4 regions of the Bartonella sp. HY328 genome follow, and region 3 is predicted to be linked to each of the others. Evidence: predicted binding sites of a transcription regulator. Region 3 holds the regulator's gene; each other region holds the start of a gene.
The links. The regulator LexA, encoded in region 3, represses DNA repair genes until DNA is damaged. The targets are predictions, from matches to a motif close to TGTTCNNNNTGTGTTCNG.

Region 1 (4,255 bases), 210 kb from region 3:
GGTAGAAGTAATCACTGCAAAAGGTGTACTATGATCAGGCTTTGCTGTAATCTCGATATTTTCAGGATTATCTAAATATTTGCCAATTTCGGTCGATACTTTTTCTGCAAAATCAGGATGCTGTAATGACATCAAACCAAAAGACGAAAACATCTTGAGTTGCGTAACAAAATCCTCACGCTTCATATCAGGTTCTTTTTGCAGATCAATAATTTTATTGGTAATAGAATTATCTACAAATTTGATATCAATGCTATTCAAGCTAAGCTGCTGAATTAAACCTACAATGGACATTGCAATAATTTGCTGTTGTTTATCTGTAGCAGTATTTGCTTCACTGGTAAGACGCACAAGTTCATCAGCAAGATCTTTGGTAAGACCAGCAAGACTAATCGTAATGTTCAATTGTCCTGCATCATTCATATTACCTTGAAAGGTCACATCAACATGACCATCGACAAGATTTGCAGCAAATTTATAATTACCCTGAATATCAAGCTGATTGAAGCCCATTTTGGTAAGGGCTTCTTTTTCCTTATCATTTGGCAAATTTTCTAGGTGAACTTTTAAATTGCCAAGTTCACCACCAAATTTTAATAGTTTTCCTACTTCATATTCAGAATAGCCAAAAGAAAGGTCATCCACGGTTATAGTAGACTTACCGTTTTCGTCATATGCTACTTTTTTTACCGAAATCATTCCAAATGGTAGCGTACCTTCATAGGCTGCTTCATTCTTTTCAGATTTTAGCAACATTTTGGTTATTTCGACGCCATTTATAGTGCCAACTTGCCCAATATTACTTGACGTGTCATCGCGGAATTCATCAATCACTGTGCGGCCAACAAGATAACCACCATCTTTATCTTCTTCGACATCTTGGAAATTAATTTCCTTAATGGCAACCGCTTTTTCATTCGAGGCTTCAGTTTCAATAATTTTTACATCAGAAACATTAACATTAGCGCCATCGACTGAAATTTTTCCAGCTTTGATATCGTAACCACTCTTTTTCATTTCAGTCTGAACGCGCGCAAAAAAAGCATCACCATCAAGAGCAAATGCTGGCAAAGAAAAACCTACGCCGAGAGCTGCAGTAAGAGATAATATTTTAAGTGACTTATTAATTCGTGAAACAATTTTCATAGCATAACTTTCTTAGTTAAAGATAAATAATACGTCATGACGTGGAGTTAAAGAAAGAAACCCTTATTCAATCTTAAACCTTGCCCCTAAAAGCACCCCCATGATTGCTGGATTAAGTGTTAGCAACAACAGTTTCGACCTGCAAGGCCATTCTTTAATAATAACAATTTTTAATAATGACAATTTTGTAAGATTTAACAATATCGCATAATCTTGAAAGTAAGCGATGATCTATTCTAGTGATAGATATGATGAGTGATTATGAAAATGACATAGCAAAAACATATCTTCCAAAAAAATATTAACATCATCAACATTGGGAAGTTAGTTAAAACCGCAAGCCTTCAGGCTCAGAGCCTATCACTTATGAAACCTGCCTATGTGTACGGTAAACGCATTATATTACAGGAATACCAGCAAAGAAAAACCCCATCAATCTTATAACAAATTAATGGGGCTAATAATTTAAACAACCAAAAAACTGGATTTCAACCGTTTTTTAAAATAAAACCAGTCAAATCAATTCGTTATAAAATTTGCATTTTAATCAAAATGGTACTTCATCATCAAGATCGCGTGAGAAGTTGCCCCCACCGCCTTGATTGCCAAAATCATTACCGCCGCCAAAGCCGCGATCTTCATTAGAATTACCAGAATTATTCGAATTGTTGGAATTATTGAAATTAGAATTACGGTTATTATTATAACCACCGCTATTATAATTACCTACTTCACCGCGCCCTGCATTACCACCGTCACCGCGACTATCTAACATTTGTAATTCGCCGCGATATTTTTGTAAAACAACCTCAGTTGTGTAACGGTCATTGCCGTTTTGATCTTGCCATTTACGGGTTTGTAACTGCCCTTCAATATAAAGCTTAGCACCTTTTTTGACATATTGCTCAACGACCTTAACCAAATTATCATTGAAAATCACAACATTGGTCCATTCGGTGCGCTCTTTACGCTCGCCAGTATTTTTATCGCGCCAGCTTTCTGAGGTAGCAATGCGAAAACTTGCAACGGCATCACCAGAACTCATACGGCGAATTTCTGGATCGGCTCCAAGATTACCAACCAAGATTACCTTGTTTACGCTACCGGCCATTACTATCTCCATATATTATGCAAATTAAAATGGTGAATCAGTTCACCCTATCACTTTCCCTCATCGGGATAAAATACTCAACCCATTGTTTAAAAACTATAAATACATCATAACTCAACAAAAGAGGTAAATATTTTGTATTTTGAAACGCCACCTTATACGCTTTATTCACAAGGTTAAAACAAATACCGATAAATAAACATCCTTTCCACAGATGTTAACATTTTCGTGCCTTACCCTCGTAAATTAGCATTTTAATCTTATATTAGTTTTAACCATTAAAACAAATCATTTTGCCATATTGTAATATAGATGAAATTACATTATTTAGCAATTGTTCTTTTTTTGTTCTACTCTTTAATTTTGGATTTTTTATGTCTGAGCAGAAGTATATTTCTATCCGTGGCGCGCGCGAGCACAATCTTAAAAACATTGATATTGACCTGCCCCGTGATAAACTCATTGTTATGACAGGCTTATCAGGTTCTGGTAAATCGTCATTAGCCTTTGATACTATTTATGCGGAAGGGCAAAGACGCTATGTTGAAAGCCTTTCAGCCTATGCGCGTCAATTTCTTGAGATGATGCAAAAGCCGGATGTTGATCAAATTGATGGTCTTTCACCCGCAATTTCAATTGAACAAAAGACAACGAGTAAAAATCCGCGCTCGACAGTTGGCACAGTTACCGAAATTTATGATTATATGAGGCTTTTATTTGCCCGTGTTGGTGTCCCCTATTCACCTGCGACTGGGTTACCTATTGAGAGTCAAACGATTAGCCAAATGGTGGATCGCATCATGACTTTAGACGAAGGAACGCGACTTTATATTATTGCACCACTCGTACGCGGTCGAAAAGGTGAGTTTAAAAAGGAATTTGCCGAATTACAAAAAAAAGGCTTTCAACGGGTTAAGGTTGATGGCACTTTTTATGAAATTAGCGATGTGCCTAATCTTGATAAGAAATTTAAGCACGATATTGACGTCATTGTTGACCGCGTTGCGGTGCGTGATGATCTCAAAACCAGACTTGCCGATAGTATAGAAACAAGTTTGCGCTTGGCTGATGGCTTGGCCATTGCCGAATTTGCGGATAAGCCCTTACCTGAGGCTGAATTAGCATCCAATTCAGCCAATAAATCCAAAAACGACACGCATCAAAGCATTTTATTTTCAGAAAAATTCGCCTGCCCCGTTTCCGGTTTTACCATTGCAGAAATTGAGCCAAGGCTGTTTTCCTTCAATAATCCAGTAGGCGCTTGCCCGACTTGTGATGGCCTTGGTCAAAAACAAGCAATTGATGCGGCATTAATTGTACCTGATGATAGCATAACCTTAAAAGCTGGAGCTATCGCTCCTTGGGCGCGATCTTCATCACCTTATTATAATCAAACTTTGGAAGCTATTGGCCGCACTTATGGTTTCAAACTAACCGATATATGGAATAAAATAACGCCGGAAGCCCAACAGGCAGTTCTATATGGTACGGGCAAAAAAGATATTGAATTTGTTTATGATGATGGTGCGAGATCCTACAAGGCTGTAAAGCCTTTTGAAGGGGTTATCCCTAATATGGAACGCCGCTGGAAAGAAACAGATTCAGCTTGGTCTCGCGATGAGATTGAGCGTTATATGACCGCAACGCCCTGCCCTGCTTGTCATGGCTATCGATTGAAGCCAGAAGCTTTGGCAGTTAAAATTGGTGGACTGCATATTGGGCAAGTAACTGCCATGTCAATTGCCAAAGCCGATGACTGGTTTAGCTCTATTGACAAAGGTTTTACTGATAAGCAACGGGGCATTGCTGAACGAATTTTGAAAGAAATTCGTGAAAGATTGCGTTTTTTGAATGATGTTGGCCTTGAATATTTAACATTAGCGCGCAACTCCGGTACGCTTTCTGGTGGTGAAAGCCAGCGTATTCGTTTGGCTTCGCAAATTGGCTCGGGCTTGACCGGTGTGCTTTATGTGCTTGATGAACCCTCGATTGGTCTTC
Region 2 (4,255 bases), 1.5 Mb from region 3:
TTTGTTACCAAAAGGTGCAAGCAGTTCTTCAGCTTGGCTAATTAAGCCGTCAAGTTGTTGCTTTGCCCAGTCAATGCCATGCAATGCCACCAATGTGCCTTTGCCGACATGGCTATCTTTGCCAGCAGTTTTTCCAAGTGTTTTGGTATCAGCTGTTACGTCAAGCAAGTCATCAGCAAGCTGGAAAGCAAGGCCGATAGCCGAACCAAACTCGGCAAGTCTGGCGCGATCATCGCTTGTTGCATTGCCAATAATTGCTCCAGCTTCACAAGCATAGCGAATAAGCGCCCCGGTTTTCATGGCTTGCAGCATGATAATACCAGCTTCATCTGGTTTTTTGGTTTCTGCTTCAATATCAAGAATTTGGCCGCCAACCATACCGCCCAAGCCAGCAGCTCTTGATAAATGTCGAATGAGCGACAAGCGTGCTTCTGCCTTTAATTCGGTTTCTTCAGCCGCAATAATATCAAATGCAAGGGTCAATAAAGCATCACCAGCTAAAATTGCCGTTGCTTCATCAAAAGCTTTATGAACGGTTGGTTTGCCGCGTCTTAGATCGTCATTATCCATAGAGGGTAAATCATCATGGATAAGCGAGTAGCTATGAATTGCTTCAAGGCTTGCTGCAACACGTAATGGCGCATCGGTTTTAACATTGAATAATGAAGCCGTTTCAAGAATCAAGAACGGACGCAAACGCTTGCCGCCATTCAAAACACCATGACGCATTGCATCCAGCAATTTTTGTGGGCGATCAATTTCGCCCATTTGTGGATAGGGTGCTAAAAGCTGGCCTATGAGAGTTTCAACACGCTTTGCATGACCGAGCAAGAGAGCTTCAAAATTGTTTTTACTATCCATTGTCTCACATTATATTTGAAAAGGTGGTATAAAGGCCAATTTATTAATACTAGAAAATTTAAAAAATACTATAAATAAGTTCGCAGTTAAATTTGCAAATCGCCATTTCCTTTTGATAGCTGTTAAGATTAAAAAATATCTTTGCAGTAGGTGGTCATTTAGGTAAAAGAACATAAGCGAATGAGTAATTGATAAAAGGTGAATCTATCGTGTTTGAACAAGCATGGGGCCTAGTAAGCCAAAGCGGTCATGGCCTTGCAGCCGCCAGATAAACCCCTTAAAATCAAGCAGTATTGCCAAGATCATTGCAAATAAAAGGAATTTTTCATTGTTGCTTGATAAGGATGAGATAAGGAGCATGGGGAAATCTAAGAAAACTTTTTTTAAAAAGATTGTCCTTGGCCTGATTCTCTTACTGCTCTTGCCTTTTGTCTTGCTTCTCTTTTATAATTTACCCTTTATCAAGCCAATTTCTACTTTAATGCTACGTGATGTTGTTTTATTGCGTGGCTATGATCGCCAATGGGTTCCAATCTCAGCTATTTCACCTAATTTGGTAAATGCGGTAATGATGGCTGAAGATGGAAAATTTTGCAGTCATAACGGCGTTGATTGGGATGCTTTGGGCGATGTTTTGGATAATGATGGTGGGCCAAATCGTGGTGCTTCCACCATTACTATGCAAATGGTAAAAAACCTTTTTCTTTGGCAAGATCGTTCCTATTTGCGCAAAGCGATTGAGATCCCCATTGCCCTTGGCGCTAATATTTTACTGACAAAACAGCGTACTATGGAAATTTATTTAAATATTGCTGAATGGGGGCCTGGAATTTATGGCGCAGAGGCTGCATCACGCCATTATTTTAATCGTTCATCTAGCAATTTAACGCCAAGGCAAGGAGCTTTGCTGGCGGCGGCATTACCCAATCCCCATACACGCAATCCTGCAAAGCCAGGTCCGGGTATGAGCCAATTGGCACGGGTTTTTGAATCGCGTGCGCGCAATTCTGGTGCTTATATTGCTTGTGTAAATTAAAATATAATCGCTATTTTACAAAAAAATAGGTGTTTTATTGGGAGTTTTTTAAAAAAATACACCTTTTGGCTGGTCAAATTGCTTTAATCAGTGTATAGCGTCCCAAACTTTGTGAATTATATTGGGCGAGTCAGGCTTTCATGGCCACGCTTCAATGTGTTTGAACGAATTCGGAGCATAGATCCATGGCAGTACCTAAAAGAAAAACATCACCTTCAAAGCGCGGTATGCGCCGTTCAGCTGATGCCCTCAAGACACCTACTTATATTGAAGATAAGACTTCAGGTGAATTACGTCGTCCACATCATATCGATCTTAAGACTGGTATGTATCGCGGTCGTCAAGTTCTTACACCTAAGGCTTAATTCTTTATTGGGTTTTCATTAGAATTGATTCTCTTTACAGTTTAGATTTAAGCTAAGTAAGCAGGTTCATTTTGAGTTGACTGATAGAATTAAAAAAAAACCGACGATAAGTCGGTTTTTTTATTGTTTCATGTTTCAGTTAAGTATTTGATTTAAAAGATATTGAATTTTAAATGTTTTAACATAAATGAAACATTAAAATGTCTAATAATTATAATTAGGATAGTGCTGAAAAACCCTTGTGTTGATAAAATGCAAATATAGTTTTAAAAAGCGCGATAAGGCCGCAAGTCATTGACTTAACGGCCTTTTCAAAAATTGGAGTTGCCAATGGGGAATACCCCCCTTGTTTTTTCTGGCCGTAATGTCATGGCAGTGTTGGGGCCAACCAATACAGGAAAGACGCATCTTGCGATAGAGCGGATGTTGGCGCATGATAGCGGCATTATTGGTTTGCCGTTACGATTGTTGGCGCGTGAGGTCTATACGCGCATTTGCGAGAAAATTGGTGCAGACAAGGTTTCACTGGTAACTGGTGAAGAAAAAATCCAACCACCTAAAGCCCGCTATTCTGTATGCACGGTGGAAGCAATGCCGCGCGAGACCAATGCTGCGTTCGTTGCAATTGATGAAGTGCAGCTTGCCAATGATTTAGAGCGCGGCCATATTTTTACCGATAGAATTTTGCACTTACGTGGACGCCAAGAAACTTTGCTTCTTGGCGCCTTAACCATGCGTGGTGTTTTGGAAAAGCTTTTGCGCGGGCTTAGCGTGGCATCGCGGCCAAGGCTGTCGCAACTAACCTATAGTGGCTCAAAAAAAATTGCACGGCTGCCAAGACGTTCTGCCATCGTGGCTTTTACTGCCGATGAAGTCTATGCTATTGCAGAATTTATTCGCCGGCAAAGAGGCGGAGCTGCGGTTGTTATGGGTGCTTTGTCGCCGCGCACGCGCAATGCACAGGTAGAGCTTTACCAATCTGGCGATGTAGATTATTTGGTTGCAACTGATGCGATTGGCATGGGGCTTAATCTTGATGTCGATCATGTGGCTTTTGCTCAAACTCGAAAATTTGACGGTTTTCAATATCGTGATTTAAATCCAAGCGAACTTGCGCAAATTGCAGGGCGTGCAGGTCGTCATTTACGGGATGGCACTTTTGGCGTTACTGGACGAGTTGCTCCGCTTGAAGCAGAACTCATTGAAAAAATTGAAGGTAGCTATTTTGATCCTGTTAAAGTCATGCAATGGCGTACTGCCAATATGGATTTTAGCTCAATTGGAAATTTAATTCGCTCCCTTGATACTCCATCCCCAATTGACGGTCTGGTTAAGGCAATGCCAGCCGTTGATGCTCGTGCGCTTAGCTATTTGGCCCAAGACGAATCGATTATCCGTCGTATAAAGGGTAGTGATGAAGTCAAATTGCTATGGGATATCTGCGCGCTTCCCGACTATCGAAAGATTGCCCCCGCCCAACATGCCGACATTATTGCCACATTGTTCCGTGATGTGGTAGAATTTGGTGTAGTTGATGAAAATTATGTTGCATCTCAGGTAGCACTTGCTAATCGTACAGATGGCGATATTGATACTTTATCACACCGCATTGCGCAGATTCGGACCTGGACTTATGTCTCTCATCGACCTAAATGGTTGGCAGATCCGCAACATTGGCAAGAAAAAACGCGGGAAATTGAAGATAAATTGTCTGATGCGCTGCATGAGAGGTTGACGAAACGATTTGTAGACCGCAGAACAAGCGTTCTGATGAAACGGCTGAGAGAGAATACAATGATAGATGCCGAAATTTCGCAAACCGGTGATGTTCTAGTAGAAGGTCACCATGTTGGACATTTGGAAGGCTTCCGTTTCACCATGGACAAAGCTGCCGAAGGCAGTGATGCCAAAGCGGTGAGAGCGGCAGCGCAAAAAGCATTAGCACCTGAATATGATGCGCGGGCTGAAAGGCTTAGTGCATGTGCTAATGGTG
Region 3 (4,255 bases):
TTTCGGGTAAAGCAGCACTGTTTGCGCATATCAGGCGAAAAATAAAAACCGTTAATGCCTTGATCATCAATCAATGCTTCTAGCCCCTCACTTTGGGGGTATTTTGCTTTAATTCTAATGCCGTATTTTTCTTCTGTTTCCTGCCAAAGACTATAGGTTTGCGGAAACAAGCGCCCCGTATCTAAGGTAACAATTTTTATAGCAAGACGGTTTTGCGCGATAAAATGAGTAAGAACTTGATCCTCAAGGCCAAAACTGGTGGTAAAAACACAGCCCTTAGGAAAAGATGTGGCAACGGCTTCAAGGCGCTCAAGAACAGTTAAGCGCGCGAATTTGCTATTAAGTTCACCTGCAATATTGGTTAAATAATCCGTCATGTCCAACCCCGCAATCAAAATAGCAAAATGCACTTGTTAGCCGATTACAGGAATTTAAACTTATTCTAGTTATTTTGCGCCGATAGGGTTTTTAAAATATGCCACACAACCGAAACAAATTTTTACATTCATTGCATTTGAGATAAATTTTATCTGCATGCAGCAATAGGGATAAATTTTGGCTCAGTTGGCAAAAAACTATGGCAGTTGATTAATGCAATAACAGGTTTTATACCCAATATTTACCAGTAACAAATAATAAAAGGCTGGAAATAGACTATTAGAATTGGCAAAACCATTTCCAATTTTTGTCTATTTCCAGCCTTAATTGACTTTTAAACTAACTTTATTTCATCACCACTCTTAATAGAGCGATGGACGATCATAATAGCCCCTATCATCATCACGGTAAACTGGCCGTTGGTCTTGTGGCCTTGGCCGTGGTGGGTTATAATTTGGTCGGTTATATTGCGGCCGTGCATTTGGATTATAAATTGGCCTATCGTAATCTTGACCATTTGGTCCTTGATAATTTGGTCTTGTGTCTAAGGGATAGCCATGGCTATCTTGCGGCGGCATAGGACGCGGAGGATGCGGTCTATCATATTGCGGTCTATCATATTGTGGGCGGTCATATTGTGGCGGCATTGGGCGCTGCGGATAGGCATTGTCATATTGCGGCGCAACGGGACCTGGCACAACAATTGGCCTATCATTTTGCGGTGGCATCGGGCGCTGCGGACGATTACCACTTGGTGGTGGTGCAGGCTGCACAGGACGCTCCGGATATTGATTTTGTGCTGGCGGTGGTGGCGGTGCGGGTTGTGTTGGTTGCGCTGGTGGCAATGGCGCAGCAGCTGCTGGCGGATTGGTATAAATTGTCATTTTTGCATAACCAACCGATGGCGCTATCAACGCCGTTCCAAGCAATGTCAAAAAAAGTGCCGAAATCTTATTCATAAAAGTAACCTCGTATCATTGCCTTAAAGATAGCCCATTATTCTGAACTGTTGCTGAACAGCTTGCCGCAACAATTTTTACATAGTAATGAACAAAGCGCAAAACTAAGGCGAGTATAGGCCCTATCAATTCAATAATTATTAATGGGCGTTTAAACCAATTGAACATAAATAACGCCAACCGCTCCAACGGCCGATCTTTGCTCGAAACCAAAAGCGTTAGCGGCGAAAATCCTACAATTACAAGCCAAAAAACAAAATATTTTGTAATATATTGTAATAATTTTGAATTTAACTTGACAGCCCTTGCTGTTAGCATGCTATGAAATAAAAATAATTAGTTATGCGGTTCGCAATAAAAGGTAAAAACAATGGCAGAACGGGCGCAACATCTTCAAGATTTATTTTTGAATGCCGTAAGAAAGCAAAAAATTTCATTGACAATTTTCTTGGTAAATGGCGTCAAGCTTACCGGTATTGTCACCTCTTTTGATAATTTCTGCGTCTTATTGCGTAGAGATGGTCATTCGCAATTGGTTTATAAGCATGCTATTTCAACAATCATGCCAAGCCAGCCAGTGCAAATGTTTGAAAATGAAGAAGATTAATTCTTCAACATGCAATATTTTTGATAAAATGCCGGCTAACACAGCCGGCATTTTTGTTTAAAAACATCAAATCCAATAAGCCAATAAAAACAGTACTTAAACAAATTATAAAAATGCAATACCACTTCAAAATTGCAATTTAATTTAAATTATTTGCCCCTATTGCAGAACAATAGTGGAACATATATGATATGTTCACTATTTGTGCCAATGATTCGACTTATGGGGTTTTTATGTTAACGCGCAAACAACGTGAATTGCTGATGTTCATCCATGAAAAACTGGAAGAAACAGGAATACCGCCATCATTTGATGAAATGAAAGATGCGCTTGAACTAGCATCTAAGTCGGGCATTCATCGGCTTATCACCGCATTGGAAGAGCGTGGTTTTATTCGCCGTCTACCAAACCGCGCCCGCGCAATGGAAATTATTAAACTTCCCGATATGCCCCACCGCCCCTCTTATAATTATGGCAGCATGGCGGATAATAGCAATTTGGCTTCGCCAAATTCGCTTGCCAAATCGAAATTTCCAGTCGCTGGTAATGGCACAGTCACTGGCAATGGCACAATTTCGGCTAATCGCCTTGTCGCTGCTAATAGTAATGTTGACATTCCTGTTATGGGACGAATTGCAGCTGGCGTACCCATATCGGCAATTCAGCACCAAACAAGCAGCATTACTATGCCAATTGATATGATTGGCAAGGGCGAACATTATGCCCTTGAGGTTAAGGGCGATTCGATGATTGAAGCTGGTATTCATGATGGCGATACGGTGATTATCCGTAAGGCTGACGTGGCACTAACTGGCGAAATTGTGGTTGCCTTGGTTGATGATGAAGAAGCAACCTTGAAGCGCTATAAGCCAAAGGGAAATCTTATTGAGCTGGAGGCGGCAAACCCCGCTTATGAAAGCCGCATTCTACCAGCCAATCGCGTTAATATTCAAGGAAAGTTGGTAGGATTATTCCGCAGTTATTAGGCTTGGCGCTATTGATGTCGATGATAAGCTATATTTAAAAATTACAAAGGTAATGTGGGAATATTCTTGTCATGGGAAAATAATTTTTAAGGTATTGGCCTTAGTTTTTTATAATCGCATCAAATAGCAATCATTCCTTTTTCGCAAGTTTTTTAAGGAGAATAAACTCTTTGCCAATCCATTCCCTTGGCAAAGATTGAGATTGAGATTGAGATAGCAACACATTTTCTTTTTAGGTTGCCAATGTTCATTGAAACAATAAGGCGAGACTAGTTGACAATTATCAACTAAAAGCCCCTCCCCTTTAAGCTAGCAAATGACCGCCTCCTCAGCCTTAATACTTTATAAAAGACAACTAATCTCCATTTAAAAAAACAAAAGCAAAATATGCTTGCTTTCAACCTTCAAAAGCTATGAATAAATGACTTGGTGGCGATGCGTCTGTTTTTAGTAAAAGGGATTGGTAAAAGCTGCAAGATTGGCTCTCGACACAAAAGCCAAGTGCTTAACCGAGATATTTGCAATGAAACCTTCAATAATGCTAAAATTTATCAATTTAGTTTTCAATGCTGCTCAATGAAAGAAACCAAGCAAAACCGGCATTAAGCCTTTTAAAATCGGGCAGCCCAATTTTACCGAATTAAAAACAGACCGTTGCGGTAAAATAACGTTCTATAATATATACATCATCAATATCGCAGCTTGGATACCCCCATTTTATCCAGTTCTCTACTAGCCAATGCTTATATATGCCGCTTAATGGATATGCATAAGCTTCCTCAGGATATGTTTGTAGAATTAAACCAGCCTTATACCCAGTTGTAACTATAAGACCTAGCGGACAAATTGCTTTCTGTGTTTCAAAGATCATCAAGTCAACAAACGCTTCATGAGGATATATGCCTTTTACTCTCAATACATTTCCTCGCCTTAATAATGCTTCTTTATAATCTTTTAATTTTATCATCGCATTATTGACCTATGTGTCATCCAAAATAAATTGTTGCTAGCAAGCTATATTTAAATATTATTTATTGATATAAGTATAATATATATAATTATTTAAAATTCTATAATGTTATCGCCTATTATTAAAAAATATTTATATTGGTAAATTAGATTTATTAAGGATTTTATCGTGGTCATACTAATCAGAATATTATTATTTACGGTTTTATTATTTCATATATCTAAAACAAGTGCTTCTGATATAGATTTTAATAACTGCCAAATGTCCTTTACCTTAGCAATATGAAAATTGAATTACTTGTCCCCAAAACCATTAGGGTGAACGTGATACCGATAACATTCTTAATGACGGTAAT
Region 4 (4,255 bases), 940 kb from region 3:
ACGCCAAGGAAGATATTGAGCGTTTACGCAATTTGTTTGATGATTTGGAAACCCGCGATGGCATGGTGCAATTGCTTGACCTTGCCGAGGAAGCATCGGGCGTGCGTATTTTTATCGGCTCTGAAAATAAATTATTTTCCCTATCAGGTTCATCGGTGGTGGTTGCTCCTTTTCGTGATAGCAATGAAAAGGTCATTGGTGCTTTAGGCGTTATTGGCCCAACACGCCTTAATTATGCGCGCATTGTGCCGATGGTTGATTATACCGCGCAACTTGTCTCACGCTTATTGCGTTAAGTTCATTCTTCAATTTAGGTCTAAAATTTTAATTCTTTATTGAGTATTCATTGTTTTTAAGCATAAAAAATTTATCTTCGATTTGATCACCAAATCATTAATTGCACTTAACAAGAAACATTCAATAATTTTATGAGATATTTTATCCTATGGGTAAGCCTGCTGCTTTCCATTCGGGAAATCCAGCAGCTAAACGCTTCGCCTTATATCCCTTAGAATTGAGCATACGCACTGCCTCAGTCGATAAAACACAATAAGGCCCACGACAATAAGCGACAATATAACTCTTAAGCGGTAATTCTGATAAGCGTTGTCCTAGTTCAGCCGTTGGAATATTGATCGCGCCAACCAAATGGCCGCTTGTATATTCTTCATGTGAGCGCACATCCAAAACCACGATGCTTTGATCATGCATATCAGCCAATAATTGTTCAATCGAAACAGCTTCTAACTTAGAAAGTTTACTGATACTATCATTGATAACTTGCTGCATAGCCACTTGCTGGAACTCAACATAATCACGTAGAGACAATAAAAGGCCATTTATTGGTCCATCGCCCAAACGGTAATGAATATTTTTACCCTCGCGACGGGTTTTAACAAAACCAGCTCGACGCAAATGTTGTAAATGCTGCGATGCATTGGCAATAGACAAATGGCAAAGCTCTGCCAAAACCTCAACGGAACGTTCTGCTTGAGCAATATGGTTCAATAAACTTAAACGATGGCTATGCCCTAAAGTTTTTGCAATATCAGCCATTTTTTCCATATATATAAGCTCAATTTTCGTCATGATAAATTCTTCATTTAAACAATAAAAAAATTATATAAATTCTTGTTTGCCTCTGTCACACAATTTTTGAAAAACCAAACAATACACCTTTAGCACTCTATATAATATTTTATTGACATTGTCATTACCATAAATTAATCATTCAATATATTGATTGAATGATTAAGGGGGCAATATTTATGAATGACTTTGATTTATTTTTTTCAATCATAATTATTGGCATCGGTGCAACATTGATTATGGATTTATGGGCATTATTTTTAAAAAAAATATTTGCTATTTCATCTCTTGATTATCGTTTAGTTGGCCGCTTAATTGGTCATATGCGCCACGGCCAATTAAGCCACAATAATATTTTAAAAAGCCAACCGATCGCGGGCGAAAAAATATTAGGATGGTTTTCTCATTATCTTATAGGCATTATTTTTGCAGCAATTTTAATCTATTTTACTGGTAAAAACTGGCTACAACACCCAAGCCTTTGGCCTGCTTTAGTCATGGGCTTGATAAGTACAGTCATGCCTTTTTTTATCATGCAACCAGCATTTGGTTTTGGCTTTGCAGCCAATAAAACCCCGCAACCTTTTATAGCTCGTGTTAAAAGTTTAAATGCGCATTTATCATTTGGCTTAGGTCTTTATATTGCAGCTTTAATATTTCTACCTCTATATCTACATTAAAAATATCAAACAGATAACCCCGCTAAATAGAAAAATGAAATATGGTTTTTTAATTATTATATCATAGATTTAACTCTTAATTTTTCTGATGCACTCATTACCATAAAATGGCCATCACATTTGCATTCTTGACTCTTTTTGCTTTATCCAGCATAAGGAACAAAACAAGAACATATTAAATGTGAGTCGAGCATGGATCAAGCTAATTTAAACAAATTGCGTCAGCAAATTGCCAAAATGGAAGGCCGTCCAGCTGCGCAGATTTTATCAAATAATCAAATAGACCATTTCCATAAAGCGGATGCAAATTATAATCATCAAAGCCTAAATAATGTTGAATTTACCCATTTTTGTTTAGGTTTAAGTGAAGCAGATGAGATTATAAAGCCAATTTTGCGTGGATCATTACATGAAATTGTCCCTGCCCCATCTCATTGGCAAGCCGCTTATGGTTTTGTGTTAGCTTTAATTTTACGTGCCAATAAAGGTCCAAGCTTACAACCGCTGATCTGGATTGAAGATGATGGCATTTTGTTTGAATATGGTGGTTTAAATCCCTATGGCATTATTGCTATGGGGCTTGACCCTTCGCAATTAATCCTTATCCGCTGCGCCCATTTAACCGATGTTTTAAAAGCTGGTGATGACGCACTACAATTAAAAAATATTAGCGGTGTTGTTTTAAGCCTATCAGATAGTTGCAAAGCATTGGATTTTACCACCAGCCGTCGTCTGCATCTTGCCAGTGAAAAAAACAATATTCCAGCTTTCATGCTTATGGCCAAAAACGCCCCCAAAACCAGCAGTGCTTTTACACGTTGGCGCATAGCAAGTGGCCAATCAATCTCATCGGGAGCAATGGCACCCGGTGCGCCTTTTTTTGATGTTGAACTTATTCGTAACCGCTCTGGCGGCATTGGCCATTGGTCTATGGAATGGAACTTTCATGACAAAACCTTTAGTGAACCGACTTTATCTCGCCCTTTATTTTCCATACCTACCAACCAATCGGATCACGCGTTCAAGGCAAAAAAACACGCCAGTTAAGAGTGAAAACAATGCCTTGGCTTTAATTAGCCGTCAGGCATCGGGGCTAGTTATCACCGCCATTAACCGGCAGGCAGCAGCAAAAGGACTTTATATTGGCCAAAGCATGAGCGAAGCTAAAGCCATTTTTCCAGAGTTTGAAGTACAAATGAGCGAGCCGCATAAGGATAATGCTTGTTTAAAATGGCTGGCCGAAGCGGCAGAGCGTTTTACGCCGCTTATTGCCTATAATCTTCCCTTTGGTTTAATGCTCGATATTACTGGTTGCGATCATCTTTTTGGTGGCGCAAAAAATATGCTTGATAGAATTATAGAATTTTATCAAAATTTGGGGTTTGAAACCAAAGCCGCTATCACGACGACACCCCATGCTGCACGTATTTTTGCGCGTTTTGGCAAGGGTGGAATTATTGAAAAGCAAAATTTAGCTCCTACACTTGATATAATGCCACTTAAAGCCTTAGAGCTTGAGGAGGCAATTTATCATGACTTGACCAAGGCTGGCTTTAAAACAATTGGTGCAATACGCAATTTAAAACCCGCTGCATTAAATGCCCGATTTGGCGCAGTACCAGTTACTAAATTACAATTACTCTATGGGCAAAAACATCACCCCATTTCACCCATTACGCCTAAACCTTTATGCTATAAAATTGGTCGCCTTAATGATCCCGTGATGAACGAAGATCAGATGATTGTCGTATTAGAACCGCTAGCACAAGATTTTTGTAAAAAATTGCGTGATCGCGGTGAAGGTGCAAAACTTATCCATATTGCATTTTTCAGAGTTGATGGTGCACGGCAAATCATTGCCATTGAAACAAGTAAGCCCTTAAATGAAGCGGCGCAATTGATGCGGCTAATTAAAGAACGACTTACATCTTTGGCAACGCCACTGGATATTGGTTATGGTTTTGATGCTTTTGCTTTTGCAGCTCTTGAATGTGAAAAAATTATTGCAGTGGAGCAAAATCTATTTGTAAAATCCCAAGATAATAGTGAAATTACTAGCTTTATTGACAGACTTTCAACTCGTTTAGGCCATAATCAGGTTTTACGTCTTGAGCTTCACCAAAGCCATATCCCCGAAAAAGCCTTTGCATGGCAACCTGCGCTTTATGCCGGCAAGGTAAAAACAGATCATTTTGATGAGGCAATGTTTTTTGCCCAAAATCAAGAGGCCGCAGAACGCCCCTGCCGCATTTTTGTGCCGCCGCAACCGATTGATGTCGTGGCTGCCGTTCCCGATAGCCCACCTGCCTCTTTTCGTTGGCGGCGTGTTTTACACCGTATCCGCCTTGCTGAAGGGCCGGAGCGTATTGGTGCAGAATGGTGGAAAAATTCTGCACCCACCCGTGATTATTATCGGGTGGAAGATGAAATTGGCCGGCGTTTTTGGATTTTTCGCTATGGACTTTACAGCGAAAAATCTTCGCCAA

Region 1: the regulator LexA is predicted to act here: its motif matches at 2,593-2,610, upstream of uvrA (excinuclease ABC subunit UvrA).
Region 2: the regulator LexA is predicted to act here: its motif matches at 2,440-2,457, upstream of N5852_RS12825 (helicase-related protein).
Region 4: the regulator LexA is predicted to act here: its motif matches at 1,925-1,942, upstream of N5852_RS02240 (ImuA family protein).

What each region holds. Positions count from the first base shown of each region.
Region 1 is NZ_CP104883.1:1,700,540-1,704,794, reverse strand. It holds gene N5852_RS07255 (aq_1923 C-terminal domain) at 1-1,146, opposite strand, end outside; gene ssb (single-stranded DNA-binding protein) at 1,694-2,257, opposite strand; gene uvrA (excinuclease ABC subunit UvrA) at 2,632-4,255, shown strand, end outside.
Region 2 is NZ_CP104883.1:3,011,966-3,016,220, reverse strand. It holds gene N5852_RS12840 (polyprenyl synthetase family protein) at 1-861, opposite strand, end outside; gene mtgA (monofunctional biosynthetic peptidoglycan transglycosylase) at 1,220-1,897, shown strand; gene rpmF (50S ribosomal protein L32) at 2,083-2,262, shown strand; gene N5852_RS12825 (helicase-related protein) at 2,593-4,255, shown strand, end outside.
Region 3 is NZ_CP104883.1:1,489,284-1,493,538, reverse strand. It holds gene N5852_RS06355 (phosphoadenylyl-sulfate reductase) at 1-377, opposite strand, end outside; gene N5852_RS06350 (hypothetical protein) at 741-1,337, opposite strand; gene hfq (RNA chaperone Hfq) at 1,708-1,944, shown strand; gene lexA (transcriptional repressor LexA) at 2,178-2,930, shown strand; gene imm45 (Imm45 family immunity protein) at 3,571-3,897, opposite strand.
Region 4 is NZ_CP104883.1:551,682-555,936, reverse strand. It holds gene hrcA (heat-inducible transcriptional repressor HrcA) at 1-296, shown strand, start outside; gene N5852_RS02250 (ArsR/SmtB family transcription factor) at 439-1,089, opposite strand; gene N5852_RS02245 (DUF2938 domain-containing protein) at 1,269-1,769, shown strand; gene N5852_RS02240 (ImuA family protein) at 1,962-2,816, shown strand; gene N5852_RS02235 (Y-family DNA polymerase) at 2,716-4,255, shown strand, end outside.